One region of the Pantoea sp. Ae19-2 genome, then DNA from elsewhere that is predicted to be linked to it. Evidence: riboswitches for the same ligand, from Rfam matches in the RefSeq annotation. Region 1 holds a riboswitch; each other region holds the start of a gene.

Region 1 (4,640 bases):
TAACATAGCGGACATTCTTCACACGCACGTTGCTCTCTTCCATTACCTCGCGCGCGACGGCCTGTTCAATGGTTTCGCCGACTTCGACGAAACCGGCCAGCACAGTGTAAATGTTATTACGCTGGCGCGCATGGTTAGCCAACAGGATCTCGTCCCCCCGGCGAATGGCGACGATAATGCAGGGCGCAATCTGTGGATAGTAGCGTTCACGGCAGTGGCTGCACAGGCAGGCAAATTCACGCTTGCTGGCGTGCATCTCATGGCCGCAGTAGCCACACCAGCGGTGAGAGCGATAAAATTCGGCCAGCTGTACACCGCGCCCTGCCAACTGAAACAGTCCCGGATCTTCGTTAAGTAACTGCCGCAAAGACAGCATATCCTCCGAACGTGTTTCGCAAATCAGCCAGACATTCTCCCCCTGCCATTCGCCAATTACGCGCCCCTGATGACCCGTCAGGCCAAAATGCTGCGCATTACCGTGAGGCAGGTCTCCTTGCGGTAACCAAATTTTTTGTTCACTGCTGACAATCCACCATCCAGCGTCTACGCTTGAAATTTCGCATTGCATTTATTTCGTCATCCTTAGCGTCAACCCGCACGCTGAAGTCCCGATGTTAAGTGTGTAGATGAACAACTATACCCAAATAATTCTGGTTGCAAGACGGCAACACGCTTATTTCTCCCCGGCAGGCTCGTGGAAAACAAGCGCACTTGACGCATCGCTAATCTGAAATATGAAGGTGCATAACTCATACGGAGTTAACTATGCTCAACCAGTTAGACGTTCTGACCAAACGCGTAGGTGGCAGTAATGAACTGGTCGATTCATGGCTGGCCGCTCGCCGCCAGTTACTGGTTTCTTATTACCATTTGGTCGGTATCAAGCCAAAGAAAGAGGCACTGACGCGTCTGGATGAACAGGCACTTGATAACTTTTGCCATAATCTGGTCGATTACCTTTCATCCGGCCACTTCAGCCTCTATCAACGCCTGATCGGAGAAATGGACGGTACCAGTCCGCTGTTGGCAGCAACGCAGATTTATCCCTCGCTGGAAGCCAACACCGAACAACTGATGAAGCTGTATGACGGACACCTGCAGCAGGCGATTGATGACGATAACTACGTCACCTTTCAGAATGCGCTATCGGAGGTCGGAGAAGCCCTGGAAGGACGCTTTACGCTTGAGGACAAACTCATCCAGATGGCATGGGATAATCACCTGACCCCGCCCGTGGCTAACGACAGCGAAATTGCCCGCCCCGCCTAAAACCTAATCGATTGTAAAAGACTTGTGATTAGCCAAAAGCCCCCTTATGCTGAGTGGGCTTTACGTTTAACGCCGAACGTAGTCGGTGTTTACGGTTGATACGTCATCTACGGGCGCTGTTCATGCTATACCTTTTTCCGGGGTGAAGCCGAGCGGGCGCCGTAGCGAAATCGTTGAAACCTCATCTTGTCGGAGTGCCTAAGGGCTGAGACCGTTAATTCGGGATCCGCGGAACCTGATCAGGTTAGAACCTGCGAAGGGAACAAGAGTAAATTTATACGGTACGCCACCGAATGGTGTCAGCAGTGCCGTTACTCCTTCCGAACTCCGGACAAGCAACCTTCCCTCTTACTGGAATATTGCTATGTCTACTGCTAAAACGACCCGTCGCGAACAACGTGCTCAGGCACAGGAATTCATTGACTCTCTTCAGGGCGGCAGCGCCTTCCCTAATTCAAAACGTATCTGGCTTACCGGCAGCCGCGATGATATCCGTGTCCCAATGCGGGAAATTCAACTCAGCCCTACCCTGACCAGCGGCAGTAAAGAAGCGCCGGTTTATGAGGAGAATGAGCCCGTTCCGGTTTACGATACGGCCGGTGCCTATGGCGATCCCGCCGCACAAATCGACGTGCATCGGGGGCTGGATAAACTGCGGGCGCGCTGGATTGAAGAGCGGAATGACAGCGAAAATCTGGTGCAAATCAGCTCTGCCTACACGCAACAGCGGCTGGCCGATGACGGCCTGGATCACTTACGTTTTGAACACCTGCCCACACCACGCCGTGCAAAGGCAGGCCACTGCGTTACCCAGCTCCATTATGCTCGTCGGGGCATAATTACGCCGGAGATGGAGTTTATCGCGCTGCGGGAAAATATGGGCCGGGAACGCATCCGCGGCGAGGTGCTGCTGCAGCAGCATCCGGGGCACAGCTTTGGCGCCCATCTGCCAGAAAATATTACCCCTGAGTTTGTGCGTCAGGAAGTGGCTGCCGGGCGCGCTATTATTCCGGCAAATATTAACCATCCCGAATCCGAACCCATGATCATCGGGCGTAACTTTCTGGTGAAAGTGAATGCCAATATCGGCAACTCAGCCGTGACCTCCTCGATTGAAGAAGAGGTTGAAAAGCTGGTGTGGTCAACGCGTTGGGGCGCCGATACCGTCATGGATCTTTCCACCGGCCGCTATATCCACGAAACCCGTGAATGGATTTTGCGTAACAGCCCGGTGCCTATCGGTACGGTACCGATCTATCAGGCGCTTGAGAAAGTTAACGGTGTGGCAGAAGATCTGAACTGGGAAATTTTCCGCGACACATTGCTGGAACAGGCCGAGCAGGGTGTGGATTATTTTACGATTCATGCAGGCGTGCTGCTGCGCTACGTGCCCATGACCGCGAAGCGCCTGACTGGGATTGTCTCGCGTGGTGGTTCCATTATGGCGAAGTGGTGCCTGTCGCATCACAGAGAGAGCTTCCTGTATGAGCACTTCCGCGACATCTGTGAAATTTGTGCGGCCTACGACATCTCATTATCACTGGGTGACGGCCTGCGTCCGGGATCGATTCAGGATGCCAATGACGAAGCGCAGTTTGCGGAACTGCACACCTTAGGTGAGCTGACGAAAATTGCCTGGGAATACGACGTGCAGGTGATGATTGAGGGCCCCGGCCATATTCCCATGCAAATGATCCGTCGCAACATGACCGAACAACTGGAACATTGCCATGAAGCGCCGTTTTACACTCTGGGCCCCCTCACCACTGATATTGCTCCGGGTTACGATCACTTTACCTCCGGCATTGGTGCCGCGATGATTGGCTGGTTCGGCTGCGCCATGCTGTGCTACGTCACGCCCAAAGAGCATTTAGGTCTGCCAAACAAGGAAGATGTTAAACAGGGCTTAATCACGTACAAGATCGCCGCGCACGCAGCCGATCTGGCCAAGGGTCATCCGGGCGCGCAGATCCGCGACAATGCGATGTCCAAAGCACGTTTTGAGTTTCGCTGGGAAGACCAGTTTAATCTTGCACTGGATCCGCATACGGCCCGGGCTTACCACGATGAAACCCTGCCGCAGGAGTCCGGTAAGGTGGCCCACTTCTGCTCTATGTGCGGCCCCAAATTTTGCTCAATGAAAATTACCCAGGAAGTGCGTGACTACGCCGCAAGGCAGGAAGCCGAAGCCCAGGCGATTGAGGTGGGGATGGCGAAAATGTCTGATCATTTTCGTGAGCGCGGCGGTGAGCTGTATCACCCTGCGACCGCAATAAAGGAGGAATAAATGGACGCCTTTCCCGCAACCGCATCACGTCTGGGGCTCTATCCGGTCGTTGACAGCGTGGAATGGATAGAGCGCCTGCTGGAAGCCGGTGTGCGAACCCTTCAGCTTCGGATCAAGGATCAGCCGGACGAGGTGGTTGAACCCATGATTATTCGGGCTATCGCCGCAGGTAAGCGCTATCAGGCACGTCTGTTTATCAATGATTACTGGCAACTGGCGATTAAACATCAGGCCTATGGCGTCCATCTGGGTCAGGAAGATTTAGAGGTCGCTAACCTGCAGCAGATCCTGCACGCAGGCTTGCGGCTGGGACTTTCAACTCATGATGATGCAGAGCTGGATCGGGCGCTGGCACTGCGCCCTTCCTATGTGGCGCTGGGGCACATCTTCCCCACCCAGACGAAGGCCATGCCCTCTTCCCCGCAGGGCGTAGCTGAACTTAAGCGCCATTTGGCCCGGCTGCACGGCATCTCAACAGTCGCGATCGGAGGCATCAGTATTGATCGTGCGCCAGAGGTACTGGCCACCGGGGTGGGCAGTATTGCGGTGGTGAGCGCGATTACTCAGGCAGAAGACTGGCAGGAGGCCACGCGTGTTCTGCTGCGGCTTGCCGAACCCGAAACGGCGTACTAACGCGCGTCAGCGCCCAGAAATACCTGCAGCCTGTGCAAAAGGCTGTTAAAGAGTGGAAAGCCGCGCACGGCAATGAGTATTACGGCTGGCGCGGTTTTTTTATGCTCAGTAAAGTCACAGGTGTCCGGCCGGAATGGCCGGACCAGGGCCAGTTCCCTCCTCTTTCTGGCCCTGCTCCTCAACCACAGGTACAGAGGTATGTGCCCTTGGCCGATCGTGGACACATGCCGCTATCGCCTGCTCAACGGCGCTGCCCGTTATCGCCAGTGCCCGTTCAACTTTATCGCTGGCAGGCAAGGCATAGTTCAGGCGCAGGCAGTTGCGATATTTGCCCGAGGCGGAAAACAGCGAACCTACAGCAATCTGTATCCCGGACTCCCGCAGCGTATTGTTAAGTTGCACGGCGTCAAAGGCTTCTGGCAGTTCAATCCACATCAGAAATCCCCCCTGA
Region 2 (4,640 bases), on a different contig from region 1:
GCTGCGGCTGCACCACGCCACGGTGAAGCGACGTGATGAACTGATGGCACAACTGGGATTAGCGCACGCGTTGCTGAACCGTCCGGCTTCGGGTTTGTCAGGCGGCGAGCTTCAGCGCTTTTCACTGCTCAGGGTGATGTTACTGGACCCTGTGTTTTTATTTGCGGATGAGCCGACGTCGCGCCTGGATCCTGTCGTTCAGCAGCAGACGCTGGCGTTGATTAGCGAACTGGCAACACAGCAACGCTGCGCCATTTTGCTGGTCAGCCACGATCTCGCCTTACTGGAGAAAAGCGCGCATCGTGTTATCTCACTGGCTTCCCTCAGCCAGAGCGCCGCAATAGCCCAGGAAGTCTGTATTTAACCGAAGGCAGGGAAACCTGCCTTCACACATGCTCCATGACCAGCACAGCCAGCGTATCTGGCTCAAGCGCACGAAAAATATGCTCAGTGTCGCCCGGGTAGCTGATGTAATCGCCTACCTCAAGCTCAACGGGTGAATCAACCGGCCCAACCTCTGCGCGCCCTTGCGTCAAAATTAAATGTTCGATGGTATTCGGTGAATGCGGCTGTGAGCAGCGTTCGCTGCCGGGCTGTATGTGCAGAAGATAGATATCCCGTCGTGCGCCCGGTGGACAGGTTGCCAGTAAGACGGCTTTGTAATCAGCCTGCTCAGCAGCCACCGTGGGGCCTTCTCCGCGGCGAATAACCTGTAACCGGTTCGTTTCCGGCTCCATCAGGCGTGCAAATGGAATATTGAGCGCGACACACAGCGACCACAACGTCTCAATACCCGGATTGCCGTTACCGGCTTCAAGCTGAGACAGGGTCGATTTTGCAATCCCCGCCCGGCGAGCAACTTCAGCCAGCGTCAGGCCGGCACGCTGGCGTTCTCTTACTAAACCTCGGGCAATGATATCAATGGGCGTGCTCATCACTTTTCCTGTTCGTTAAAATGAACGTATCGTTCGTCTTGTAATACATATCCGATGTTCATTATAATGGATTTATCGTTCGTTATGGGATTCGATGTTGATGCTGGCAAAAAAATTCACGCTGGATAAAGGCGTTATAAAAGCAATTTTTCTGGTCTGTATCGCAGATGGCATTGTCGGCCTGTCTTACGGGTCGCTCGCCACTGCTGATGGCTTTCCGTTTTGGGTACCGCTGGCGTTATCAACGCTGGTGCTGGCTGGCGCATCGGAATTCTTATTTATTGGCATCGTTGCCGGCGGTGGCAGTCCTTTAACCGCTGCCGCGGCAGGTTTGCTGGTCAACGCCCGCCATCTTCCCTTTGGCATTGCGGTTAAAGACTTAGTGGGCAGAGGCTGGCGGGGGGCGCTCGGCTGTCACATTATGAACGATGAAAGTGTGGTGTTCGGCATCTCTCAGCCGCAGCTGGCTCAACGCCGCAGTGCGTTTTGGCTGTGCGGCATCGGTATCGGATTGATCTGGCCGTTCACCGTCATGCTCGGGGCCGCGATTGGCCAGTTTATCCCGAATATTTCCGTTATCGGTCTGGATGCCGTGTTTCCCGCCATTCTTATCGCACTCATCTTCCCGGCGTTACGCAAACCCCGAACCCGCATTCCTGCGGCTACCGGCGCCGTGCTGTCGCTGGCGGTCACGCCATTTGTTCCAGCAGGGATGCCTGTTCTGTTTTCGTTGTTAGGGCTGCTTACGTGGAGATCGCGCAAATGAATCATCCGATGATAATTGCAGGCATTGCCTTGCTGTCTGCCGGAACCTATGCCATTCGTTATGCGGGCGTCAAACTGGGTAACCGGTTGCCTGTCAGTGAGCGCACGCAAAATGTGTTATCCGATGCGGCCACGGTACTGTTACTGGCCGTTGCAGCCACCACCACGTTGTTCGAAGGTCAGCATTTTGCCGGGATGGCAAGGCTGCTGGGCGTGTCGTTTGCCATTTTTCTCGCCTGGCGCAGGGCGCCGCTGATCGTCATCATTTTGGGCGCAGCCTGTATGACCGCTCTGCTGCGTTACCTGAATGTGCCTTAGTCGCTAACGACAAATTGCTGCATCAGCCTTGACGTAAGGCGCGGCTTAAAATAAAACTAGAACCCGTCAGGGGAGTCTCGCCAAAGAGACTGAGAGGCTAATAGCGCAATGCGCGGCTTAGCGACCCTTAGAACCTGACCCAGTTGATACTGGCGTAGGAAGACGGGTATCTTTGCCACAGGCAGATACTTGCCGCAGAGTCTGCTTTTGCCGGGCTCATGCTTTTTCCCTTCTTGTATCACGGGTCTCTGACTGTTAACAGAGAGGCCAAAGTGAAAATCCTGTTTCTGATGTTACCCTGTCAGGTTGGCTGGCAATGAGCCGCTGGTCAGTGCTCGGCAGCGGCGTGTCCGGATTGTGTATCGCCACGCTACTGGCGGAGCAGGGTGAACCTGTCGAAATCATTACCTTACCGGACTGCCGCGCGGCATCGCACTGGGCTGGCGGTATGCTGGCGCCCTGGTGCGAAGCGGAAAGTGCGCCACAGCAGGTCGTTGACTGGGGTCAGTATGCTGCGGCATGGTGGTCGGCCCGGGTCAGCGGCGTGGAACAGCAGGGTACCCTGGTGATTGCGCCCCCGCGCGACAGTGCTGAGTTAACGCGTTTCGCTAACATGACCTCATCACATCAGTGGGTGACGCCAGCAGAGATTGAACCTGCGCTGGAAGACCGTTTTGCCCGTGGCTTGTTCTTTGCCGCAGAAGGTCATCTTGATCCCCGGCTGGCAATGCAACAATTACAAACGCGTTTACTGAATGCGGGTGTCCGGTTTCACCCGGGTAAACCCAGCGGGAAAATTATCGATTGCCGGGGTATTCATGCCCGGCAATCCCAACCGGAATTGCGTGCCGTGCGCGGTGAAATGGTTATTCTCCACACCGACGAAATAACGTTTTCCCGTCCTGTTCGCCTGCTGCACCCGCGTTTTCCCTGTTATCTGGTGCCCAGGGCTCAGGGGCATTTTATGCTGGGCGCGACCATGGTCGAAAGCCAGGATGACAGCCCAATCAGCGCGCGCGCTATGATGGAACTGTTAAGCGCAGCCTACAGCATCCATCCTGCCCTCGCCGAAGCACGCATTATTGAAAGCGGCACAGGTCTGCGTCCGGCTTACCGCCACAATCTGCCCGAAGTGCGTTATGAAAATGGCATTTTTTCCATTAACGGCATGTACCGTCACGGCTTCCTGCTGGCCCCGATGATGGCCGAGAAGCTTATGCAACAACTGACGTCCGAGGGAGTGCGATGAAAATAGAACTGAACGGCCTTGCTATTGAAACCGAAGCCCGCACGCTGGCTGAATTACTCGTGGAACAACATATCGATGCTGGCTGTGTCGCCAGTGCCGTGAACGGCGAATTTGTTCCCCGGGAGCGCTATTCCTCAGAGCCGCTTGTGGCGGGTTGTCGTCTTGAAGTGTTATCGCCGATGCAGGGAGGCTAACGATGTTTTATGACTTTAGCGGACAGTCACGTTTTTTACTGGGTACTGCAGGTTATCCCTCGCCGGATATTCTGCAACAGGCCGTTGGCGCATCCGGCGCCGAGATTATTACGGTGAGTCTGCGTCGTGAAGGAAGCCAGGGCGGAGCCTTTCGCGATCTCCTGAAAACCTTAAATAAACGCGTTTTACCCAATACCGCAGGCTGCCACACGGTGAAAGAAGCCGTGACGACTGCGCATATGGCGCGGGAATTGTTTGCCACGTCCTGGATCAAGCTTGAGGTGATCGGTCATGCCGATACCTTACAGCCCGATCCCTTTGCCCTCGTCGAAGCAGCACGTATTTTGTGTGCAGAGGGTTTCCACGTTTTCCCTTACACCACAGAAGATCTGATTGTGGGCGAGAAACTGCTGGACGCGGGCTGTGAAGTGCTGATGCCGTGGGGGGCGCCTATCGGCTCAGGCCAGGGATTACGCAATATCGAGGGATTACGGACGATGCGTGCCTGGTTTAAGGACGTTCCACTGATTATTGATGCCGGGATCGGTGCGCCGAGCCAGGCGGCTCAGGCGATGGAATTGGGGTTTGATGCTGTGCTGTTGAATACCGCCGTGGCGAAATCCAGCGATCCGGTTCGCATGGCTGACGCATTTGCGCGCGCCATTGAAGCGGGATATCAGGCACGTCAGGCTGGCATGATGGAGCGTCGCGACATGGCTGCCGCCTCTACGCCCGTTTTCGGGCTGGCGCAATTTCGCTAAGGAGCAGAGATGGCACGTTATCAACGACAGACAATGCTGCCAGAAGTGGGCGAGCAGGGGCAGCAGGCTTTGTCCGCTGCCCGCGTCTTAGTGGTTGGCGCGGGTGGACTGGCTTCCACGTTATTACCGCTCCTGGCGGGCGCTGGCATCGGTTATATCCGGCTCTATGACGACGACGTCGTGGCGCTGCATAACCTGCATCGTCAGACGCTATTTACGACTGCCGATATTGGCGAGCCGAAGGTGTTTTGCGCCCAACGTGCGCTGGCACAGCGTAATCCTGATACGGTGGTTGAAGCACATCCCGTAGCGTTACAGGCAAGTCGTATTGAAGAAGCACTGGTGGATATTGATTTGGTTATCGACGCTGCGGATAACTTCGCGGTGACTTATCTGCTTTCCGACAGCTGCTTTGCCC
Region 3 (4,640 bases), 2.7 Mb from region 1:
TGATGGTCAATGAGCAGGCACCTACGCTGACCATTCAGGATGTCGATTTATCCGCCTATGCCGATGCGCTTATCGCCCGCTTTGCCAATCGGGCGATTAAGCATCGGACTTATCAGATTGCGACCGACGGGACCCAGAAGCTGCCCCAGCGCTTTCTCGACAGCCTGCGTTGGCATCTGGACCACGGCACGCCATGTCCGTTGCTGCTGCTGGGCATCGCGGCCTGGATGCGCTATGTCAGCGCAGTGGATGAAAAAGGCGAGCCCATTGAGATCCGCGATCCGCTGAACGCGCAACTGGCCACTTGCGTAGCGGAAAGTGATGACGGTGAAGCTCGCGTGCGGGCGTTACTCAACATCAGCAGGGTATTTGGCGACGATCTTGCTAAAAACGATGCGCTGGTGAAACAACTTACCGCCTGTTACCTGCTGCTTGCCGCTCAGGGAGCCCGTGCCAGCGTTCAGCAGGCCATTGCCGGTCCTGAGGTCTGATGCGATCGCCTGATGCCAGGCCGAAGATAAAACGGACAGCGATATGACACTTTCTTACACCATTACCACCAGCGAACCGGTGAATCAGCAGGTTTATCGCTATCTGCGCCGCGATATCGTGACGTGCGTAATTCAGCCGGGCGCACTGCTCTCGGAAAAAGAGGTTTCCGCCCGGTTCAACCTCTCACGTCAGCCGGTGCGGGAAGCCTTTATCAAGCTCGCGGAGGCCGGTCTGGTTCAGATCCTGCCGCAGCGCGGCACCTTTGTGCGCAGGATCTCGGCTAAACGGGTCGAAGATGGTCGTTTCATTCGTGAGGCCGTGGAGATTGCCGTGGTCCGTCGCGCTGCTGAGGAAATCGAAGAGTCAGGGCTGATGGCGCTGGAGCATAACCTGCAACTGCAACGCATCACCGCTGCCCGTGGCGATAGCCAGATGTTCTTAAGCCTGGACGATGAGTTTCATCGCCTCATCGCTGAGAGCATCGGCTGTCCGCTGGCGTGGGAAACGGTTGAAAACATCAAAGCCACCATGGATCGGGTACGCTATTTAACCCTGAATGACGTTGCGCCCGCCGAAACCCTGATAGAACAGCATGATGCTATTTTTGCGGCGCTGAAGGCAAACGATCCCGTCAAGGCTGAGGCGGCGTTGCGCCATCATTTGCAGGCCATGATGTTTTCGATCACCCCAGTCATCAAGCAAAACAGCGCCTGGTTTGAAGAGGATTAACGCCTTGCCAGTCTGCAAGGCGAAACACGATGGGCTACCACCACTGATGGAAATGGTGCACCGGCCCAATCCCGTTGCCCACTTCCAGCGAATCTGCCGCCAGTAATGCCTGCTGCAGCCAGGCTTTCGCTTCACTGATCGTCGCTTCCCAGCTGTCATGCCGGGGACGTAAGGCCGCGAGCGCGGCGGACAGCGTACAGCCGGTGCCGTGCGTATGACGCGTGTTTACCCGTACGCTGCTAAAGCGCTGACGCCCTGCCCGGGTTAGCAGCCAGTCCGGGCTTTCATCACCATCGAGATGACCGCCTTTCATCAGCACTGCCTGGCAACCCAGCGCCAGTAGCGCTTTGCCCTGGGTGAGCATCTCATCTTCATTGAGGGCAACCTGGCATCCCAGCAGTGCAGCGGCTTCGGGCAGGTTTGGCGTAATCAATGAGACCTGTGGCAATAAACGATCTCGCACACAGGCAATCGCATCCGGATTCAGCAGGGCATCGCCGCTTTTAGCCACCATCACCGTATCCAGCACCACAAAGGGAATTTCCCGCCGCTGCAGGCCATGGGCCACCCGCTCGACAATTTCTGTTTCAGACAGCATGCCAATCTTCGCACTGTCGATGCGCACATCATCCAGCACCGAGTCCAATTGGGCGGTCACAAATTCTGGCGCAACACGGTATACCGACTGCACACCGCAGGTATTCTGCGCCACCAGCGCCGTGATCACACTGGTACCGTACGCGCCCAGTGCAGAGAAGGTTTTCAGATCGGCCTGGATACCGGCCCCGCCGCTGGGATCGGTCCCTGCAATCGTCAGGGCATTAATGCGTTTCATCAGGTGCCTCCAGCGTCCAGAGTGCATCCAGGAAAACAGGCGCAAAGCTACCCGGTCCATCTGCATCCTGCGCGGCCTTTTCTCCAGCCAGCGCCATCACCCGACAGGCGCAGGCGATGTTGATCAGTCGGTCACCTGGCAAACAGGCAAAGGCCGCCACCACCGCTGAAAGCGCACAGCCGGTGCCGACCACCCGCGTCATTAACGGCGAGCCGCCCGTAATCGCCCAGGTTCGCTGTCCATCGGTGACATAGTCTACTTCGCCGGTTACGACGACACAGGTATCAAAAGCTTTTGCCAGCTGTTGGGCAGCCTGCAGCGCGGCTTCGGCCGAATGCAGGCTGTCAACACCGCGTCCGCCTTCTGCCTGCTGCGCCAGCGCCAGAATCTCTGAGGCATTGCCGCGAACCACTGCAGGCGACTGCGCGAGTAGCTGCTTGCAAAACGCGGTGCGCAGCGTCAGCGCGCCGACCGCCACCGGATCCAGTGTCCATGGCGTGCCCGCCTGGTTTGCTGCAAGCACCGCAGCCTGCATCGCTTGCTTACGATCGTGGGTTAGCGTACCGACATTGATAAGCAGCGCATCGGCAAGCGCGCTAAACTGCGCCGCTTCGTCAGCGTCGATGACCATGGCCGGAGAGGCATTAAGGGCGAGTAAAACGTTAGCCGTTAGCGTTTGCACCACATCGTTGGTCATACAGTGCACCAGCGGTGACTGACGGCGAAACTGTTGCAGAATGGGCGCGCATTGCGCATCAGAAAGGTGTTGCGGTTGATGTGTCATCAGAGCTCCCAACCGGCGGACAAGAAGGCGAATGCGGTCAGGCATCAGACTTCCCTACGCTGGCATTATCCAGATCAGGTAATACGGGTTTTTCTCAGCCTTCACAAAGAAGGGCACCCCGAGTCGTCAGGTAAATTCACTTTACCCGTCATCAGCATAAGGTTGAGCCACTGGCAAAGCAACCTTGCCCGCATCAAATCAGATCGTTTAATCCGGGTTTATATTCAACACGCCTTCTTGGGCTTATTCTTGAGATAACAATTATTTACTCAGAGTATCCTGATGAAAACTGGCTTCAGCCTGGTCGCATATTTTATAAAACTGGCGTTACTCATGTCAGGATTGATGCTGGCATTTCAGGCGAGTGCCGCCCCCAGTTTTTCATGTGCGCATCCCAGCGCAATCGAAAAGGTGATTTGTCAGAGCCAGACGTTATCGGCAAAAGATCGGTTAATGGCGCATTTTTTTGATCTCGCGAAAAAAAACGCCACGGCCGGACCTTCGGGGCTCATTACCGCACAACGGCAATGGTTAAAAAACCTGACTAAAATGTGTCTCACTGACCCTCAAGAAAAACGCATTGAAGGATACTACGATCAACGGCTTTTTGAACTCGCTGTCATGGTTCTTTATACCCATCATGGCGAAGCCATTAAGCAAATCCGTAAAACAAATCCCGAGTTAGTGAACATATACGAAGCGATTTATCAGTTTACTTCTCTTCCAGCAGGTTCAACCAGGCATAATAAGGTCACCGAACTCATTCGACCCGCTTTCGAAGTAACAGATAACCACATATTCGAAGATAAAATTCCTGATGCAGAAAGCGCAGCAGAAAATACCAACAACTTCGGCATGTTTCTCTGGCTCATTGCCGAAAATAATCCAGAATCACTTATTATCCCCTGCGAGGCATTTTTACGGCATCCACAAAATATCGTCTGGCTGGAACCGCTGGCCGGTGGTGCAATTGACAGCCGAACCCCCATCAGTGACTGCGAACAAACTCAACCCACACTGCCGTTGTTTAAGCAATTTATTCATCTGGCGGAAGATGCCACCCCTGTTAGCACAGGGACCATTCGTTTTACAATTTATGCCATTACACGGGCGGAAATTTCAGCCACGTTAAGTCACAGCATGAAGTTTTTAAAGTCCATCCAATACGGAAAAAATAGCTTATCTGACGACGCACAGCAGTTTATCAAGCAGCATACTGAAGGCTACCAGAATAGCCTTATTGAGCTGACACACTACTACCAACATGCGTTTAACATGCCGGCGGATACGGCGAATAGCGAAGCCAGACGTTCAATCACGATCCTGCTGAATAACATTACCGATGATGAGTAATAAAAAATGCAAAAAGACGATGAAGCGCCATCTAATATCAAAGGCTTAATTAGCTTACCGCTGATTGTGTGATTGCACTCCTGATGATTATGGCTTATACATCTGTGTCTTCTGGTACATTTATCTTTTCTTTAATAGGGGGCACTTTAATATTAATAAGTTGGGCAATGTGGTTAATATGCGAACTTGTTGCATCTATTTGGGAACGCCGTTGGAAAGATGTCGCGAAAGTTATTTCCCTGCCATTCATTTTCGCTGGCTTAGTGTTCCTTTCTCTCACAGAAATTAACTATATCAAGCTCTTTTTTATTTACCCCAGTTATTATCCCCTTTTTGATATTGCACAATACTACACTCATCAGCCAGTCATCATAAAATGGGATGAGTTTAATGAGGGATTTACCGATCTCGTCTATGCACCTGAAGGTCAGTGGCAAGCCGAGTGCA
Region 4 (4,640 bases), 570 kb from region 1:
CGCCTGCGCCAGCGGACGTTTCAACGCCCGGAGTTCAATCAGCCACAGGCGGTTCCAGCCGCTGATGCCCAGTGCCCCGCACAGGTGGGCGTAACGTTCAGCGATATCCCGCATCGGATTTTCCAGCACTTTCAACGCGTAGGGAATCGCGATTAACGCATTGGCAAAGATCACCACGCCATCCGCGGAGTCCGGCAAGCCGGTCGTGGCGTTCAGTAGCAGGAAAAAGCCGGTTGCCAGCACGATACCGGGCATTGCCAAAATCAGCATGCCGCTGGTGTCCATGATCTGTGCGGCGAGTGTATGCTGCCGCAGGCGCAGCTCCCGGCTGCTCCACAACAGCATGGTGGTCAGGACCAGACACAGCACGCCGGCGCCGAGCGCGATACGTAACGAGGTCAACGTTGCCTGCCATAACGCCGGTTGCTGTAACGCGCCCCGAAGCCCGCTATCCAGACCATTTACGATCACCGCCAGCAGCGGCGGCAGCAGCAGCAGCAGGGCGAAAAAGATGATGGCGGCGTCGCTGACGCGGGCCAGCGTGGAATCCTGAGGATCGCGCCAGCCGTTCAGTTGCGGGCTACCCGCCGGAATGGCGTTGCTGAAGCGCTGGCTGAGGAGCACCAGCACCAGGCAGCAGCTGAGCTGAATCAGCGCCAGGAGCGCCGCGCGGCCCGGATCGTAGTCATAGCTTAGCGCCTGGAAGATGGCCAGTTCGATGGTGGTCGCCTGCGGCCCGCCACCCAGCGATAGCACGGTGGCAAAACTGGCAAAACAGAGCATAAAGATTAATGCCCCGGTGGGCAGGAGCTGGCGGCGCAGCCAGGGCCATTCAAGCAGCCGGAAATGATGCCAGCCACGTATGTTCAGTTGGGCAGCAAGCTGACGCTGTTCGGCAGGAATGCTTTCCAGCGCCTGCAGCATCAGGCGCGTGGCCAGCGGCAGGTTGAAAAACACATGGGCCAGTAAAATTCCCTGAAGCCCGTAAGGCGAGAAGTGATAGTCCACGCCAAGCCAGGCGCAAAGCTGCGCCAGCCAGCCCACCCGACCATAGACGGTGAGCAGGCCGAATACGGCCACCAGCACGGGCAGAACCAGCGTCATGGCGCACAGGCGCAGCAACACCTGACGTCCGGGAAAGCGCCGCCGATAAAGGGCTCGGGACAGTGGAATGGCCGGCAGCAAGGAGAGCAGGGCGGAAAGCAGCGCCTGCTTAAACGAAAAGCCAATAACATGATGCAGATACGTATCCTGCAGGACAGACCGCCAGTCGGTCGCTGGCGCCGCCATCCACAGTGCTGTGAAGGCCAGCAGCGCCACGCTGCAGAGCAGCAGCGTGGCGAGCGAACCCGGAATCAGCCAGAAAGGGATTAACGGCTGACGGCGCGTTGCCATTGGCTAACCCATTGCGAACGGTGGCTGGCAACCTCTTCCGGTGAAAACTGCAATGTTGTCTTCGGCACGCTGAGCGAGGCAAATCCGGCGGGCAGGTCAGTTTTGATCACCGGATACATCCAGTTCCCGGTAGGGATGGTGTTCTGAAAGGCTGGCGTAACCATGAATTGCATAAACTGTTCTGCCAGTTTGGGCTGCTTGCTGTTCGCCAGTCGGGCGGCCACCTCAACCTGCAGATAGTTGCCTTCGGCGAAGGATGCCGCAGCATAGTTATCTTTTTTCTCTTCAATGATGTGATAAGCCGGTGACGTGGTATAGCTCAGCACCAGATCGCTCTCGCCTTTAAGAAACAGGCCGTAGGCTTCACTCCAGCCTTTGGTGACCGTGACGGTTTTCTTCGCCAGCTTTTGCCAGGCCTCAGGCGCGTTGTCCCCGTAAACCTTTTGCATCCACAGCAGCAGGCCAAGGCCTGGCGTGCTGGTGCGAGGATCTTCATAAATCACGCGCCATTTCTCTGGGCTTTCGACCAGTTCTTTCAGGCTTGTAGGGGGATTTTTTAGTGTGTTTTTGTTGTACACGAATGCGAAATAACCGTAATCGAACGGCACAAAGGTGGTGTCCATCCAGCCGCCGGGCACCTGCAGCTCACGGGTATCCACGTCGCTTTTGGCAAACAGGCCGGTTTGCTGCGCGGCCTGCAGAAGGTTGTTATCCAGGCCTAGTACCACATCGGCCTTTGTGTTCTTGCCTTCCATACGTACACGGTTCAGCAGCGAAACACCGTCTTCCAGCGCGACAAATTTCAGCTCGCAACCGCACTGGGCTTCAAAGGCTTTTTTGACGGCCGGACCCGGCCCCCAGTCAGCGGAAAAGGCGTCGTAGGTGTAAACCGTCAGGACAGGTTTGGCCGCAAAGACCGGGGCAGAGAGTAACAGCAGCACGGGCAGGACGTTTTTTAACACTTTGCGCTCCTAGGGCGGCAGGGTTGAGTCGCAAAGGATCTGAGCAAAACAACCTCTCAAATCCCTACGTCGGTATTAACCGATTCAGGTTCGACGGGTATTTCTCAGCGCCCTGACACTGTGGAAAGGGGCACCCCGTTGAGAACGCCACATTCTAGTCATTAAATGCGCAAGGGGAAAGGCTCACAGCGTAGGCGGGGCAAACCAGGCGGATTTAAAATCAAACCAGCCCAATGTATTCATCCGCACGCCGCGCATACTGCGCTGGCCCTCCAGCAGCAGCCAGTGATGAAACAGCGGATGAAGCCAGCTATTTTCCACCAGATATTTACCCCATTCAGCGAGGGAGAGCGTTTTTTCACGCCAGCGCGTGGCATCCTGCTGCCAGTTAACAGGCAGACAGTGCTGCATCAACGGCGTTTCGTATAACAGGGCAAACAGGGAATATTCGAGGGGCAGGGTAAAATTGACGCTGCCCAGCCAGATATCACTCTCGCCTTCGCCCTGATGCCAGCTTTCGTAACTGACTTCCCGGGTGTTCAACGTAACGCCCTGTTCTGCCAGCAACGGACGTAAGGCATCCGTAATACTGACATGCTCAATATGCTGGTTATACCAGGTTAACGTCAGGCTCGTGAGGCCCGCCGGTTTGTCCACTGGGGTCAGATCGCGGCGATGGTGCCAGCGGGGTAGCAGGCCGTAAGCCGGGAACCAGTAGCGCTGATAACCCCTGCCCGCATTATTGAGGAGTGCAATCGGGTTAAGCAGGTCGCTGAGCCAGCGTCGAATGTCTCGGTCGGCCATTTTTTCTGAACGCTGATCGAACAGTAAATAGTAGCAGCCTTCTTCAAGCCGGCTCTCTTCCTGTTTCTCATCGGCTTTTTCGCCCTGCAGGCGAACCCCTGCATAAACCAGCTCGTCACTGATCTCTGGCAGTACCCACACCGACACATCATCGATCAGCGCGCGATAGCCAAAGTAGTCGTCAAACGCTTCTATCTTCAACTGGCTGTGCTGATTACGGACGACCCGATAAGGACCTGTTCCCACAGGTTGACGGGCAAAATCGCGAATTTCAGGCCATTCCCGTGGCAGAATCATGGCGCTGACGCTGCCCAGCAGCCAGGGCAGCCAGCTGTCGGGCTGATCCAGATAGATATCCAGGGTCCAGGGGGCCGGTGAGTCGAGCCGTTGGATATGAGAAAACAGGGGATACTGACGCAGGCGTTCCAGGCTTGCGATCACATCGGCCATGTCCAGCTCCCGGCCATGATGAAAACGAATGGCAGGGCGTAAATAAAAGCGCCAGTGGAGATCGGATGTTTGCTGCCAGTGATGGGCGATATCGGCCTCGATTTCCCCCTGTTCCTCATTTATGCGCGTCAGGCCGCTAAAGATCTGGCGGGCAATATGGGTTTCCGAACGGCGCAGGGGCGAACCGGGTAACAGATTCAGCAGAGGGCGATAATAGAGGACGCGCAAAATATGTTTGCCCTGGCGGAAGCTCCGCCCCAGGTGGGCGCTGATCATCTGTCTGACCTGATCTTTATCCCCCACCAGCTGGACTAACTGATCGATACGATCCTGCTCCAGAAGATCTTCGGCACGCTGCTGCTGCAGCGCCAGCCCGGTGTAGCAGAAGGTCATCAGGGAACGTTTGCCCCGTCCGGCTTCGGCCTGCCAGGTGAGCCAGCCAGCCGCTTGCATTCTGTTGAGCAGGTTTCGCATATGGCGACGCGAACAGTGCAGCAAATCAGCCAGTTCGCCCAGGGTTGTTTCCTGTGGTTGTCCCTGGCAATTTTGCCACAGACGAATGAACTGCTGCTTCAGACGTGATGACGACATAAAAGAGGAACTCCCTGATAAAGGTGCTCTGTTTTTCTTACCCCATTTTAGAGGCAATCTTTCCTGTATTGGAAGAGCGGGAGGCATTCAGTAATGAATGGCGCTCTGACATGGACTGGCAGCGATGTCTGTCCCTTCTGAGTAGTGTGTTACGATTTCGCCAGCAGGGTTATTCTGCTGGTTTTTTTTACGTTGTAGGTTTGGGTCGGGGTTCCATTGTTCCCGTTTCTCCCGTTGTTCTGTCAGGGATAAGGCATGAAATCTTTGTTATCGTTCTCGCGCCGTTTCAATCCGGTCTTTTTGGCTTTTATGGTGACCGCCTTTATCCTCGGCGTGGCCGGTGCGCTGCAGGCACCGACGCTGAGCCTGTTTTTATCGCGAGAAGTGCAGGTGCCACCGCTGTGGGTCGGGCTGTTTTTTACCATCAATGCCATCGCC

Evidence for each region. A riboswitch is a leader RNA that binds a small molecule or an ion and turns the genes downstream of it on or off. The one in region 1 is predicted to bind thiamine pyrophosphate.
Region 2: it holds a riboswitch for thiamine pyrophosphate, as region 1 does, so the genes downstream of both, AAIE03_RS22090 (FAD-dependent oxidoreductase) here and thiC (phosphomethylpyrimidine synthase ThiC) in region 1, are expected to answer to the same signal.
Region 3: it holds a riboswitch for thiamine pyrophosphate, as region 1 does, so the genes downstream of both, thiM (hydroxyethylthiazole kinase) here and thiC (phosphomethylpyrimidine synthase ThiC) in region 1, are expected to answer to the same signal.
Region 4: it holds a riboswitch for thiamine pyrophosphate, as region 1 does, so the genes downstream of both, thiB (thiamine ABC transporter substrate binding subunit) here and thiC (phosphomethylpyrimidine synthase ThiC) in region 1, are expected to answer to the same signal.

What each region holds. Positions count from the first base shown of each region.
Region 1 covers NZ_JBCHWE010000001.1:3,690,838-3,695,477, forward strand. Annotated here, with positions in the region: gene nudC (NAD(+) diphosphatase) at 1-568, opposite strand, end outside; gene AAIE03_RS16955 (Rsd/AlgQ family anti-sigma factor) at 766-1,269, shown strand; TPP riboswitch at 1,450-1,548, shown strand; gene thiC (phosphomethylpyrimidine synthase ThiC) at 1,634-3,556, shown strand; gene thiE (thiamine phosphate synthase) at 3,557-4,189, shown strand; gene AAIE03_RS16970 (aminotransferase-like domain-containing protein) at 4,304-4,640, opposite strand, start outside.
Region 2 covers NZ_JBCHWE010000002.1:327,669-332,308, reverse strand. Annotated here, with positions in the region: gene AAIE03_RS22110 (ABC transporter ATP-binding protein) at 1-364, shown strand, start outside; gene AAIE03_RS22105 (helix-turn-helix domain-containing protein) at 387-935, opposite strand; gene AAIE03_RS22100 (AzlC family ABC transporter permease) at 1,030-1,701, shown strand; gene AAIE03_RS22095 (AzlD domain-containing protein) at 1,698-2,018, shown strand; TPP riboswitch at 2,077-2,196, shown strand; gene AAIE03_RS22090 (FAD-dependent oxidoreductase) at 2,335-3,267, shown strand; gene thiS (sulfur carrier protein ThiS) at 3,264-3,461, shown strand; gene AAIE03_RS22080 (thiazole synthase) at 3,464-4,222, shown strand; gene AAIE03_RS22075 (HesA/MoeB/ThiF family protein) at 4,232-4,640, shown strand, end outside.
Region 3 covers NZ_JBCHWE010000001.1:967,255-971,894, reverse strand. Annotated here, with positions in the region: gene AAIE03_RS04550 (mannitol dehydrogenase family protein) at 1-491, shown strand, start outside; gene AAIE03_RS04545 (GntR family transcriptional regulator) at 535-1,221, shown strand; gene thiD (bifunctional hydroxymethylpyrimidine kinase/phosphomethylpyrimidine kinase) at 1,256-2,056, opposite strand; gene thiM (hydroxyethylthiazole kinase) at 2,043-2,885, opposite strand; TPP riboswitch at 2,875-2,971, opposite strand; gene AAIE03_RS04530 (lysozyme inhibitor LprI family protein) at 3,123-4,193, shown strand; gene AAIE03_RS04525 (hypothetical protein) at 4,283-4,640, shown strand, end outside.
Region 4 covers NZ_JBCHWE010000001.1:3,116,534-3,121,173, reverse strand. Annotated here, with positions in the region: gene thiP (thiamine/thiamine pyrophosphate ABC transporter permease ThiP) at 1-1,395, opposite strand, end outside; gene thiB (thiamine ABC transporter substrate binding subunit) at 1,371-2,357, opposite strand; TPP riboswitch at 2,401-2,505, opposite strand; gene sgrR (HTH-type transcriptional regulator SgrR) at 2,541-4,202, opposite strand; gene AAIE03_RS14460 (MFS transporter) at 4,458-4,640, shown strand, end outside.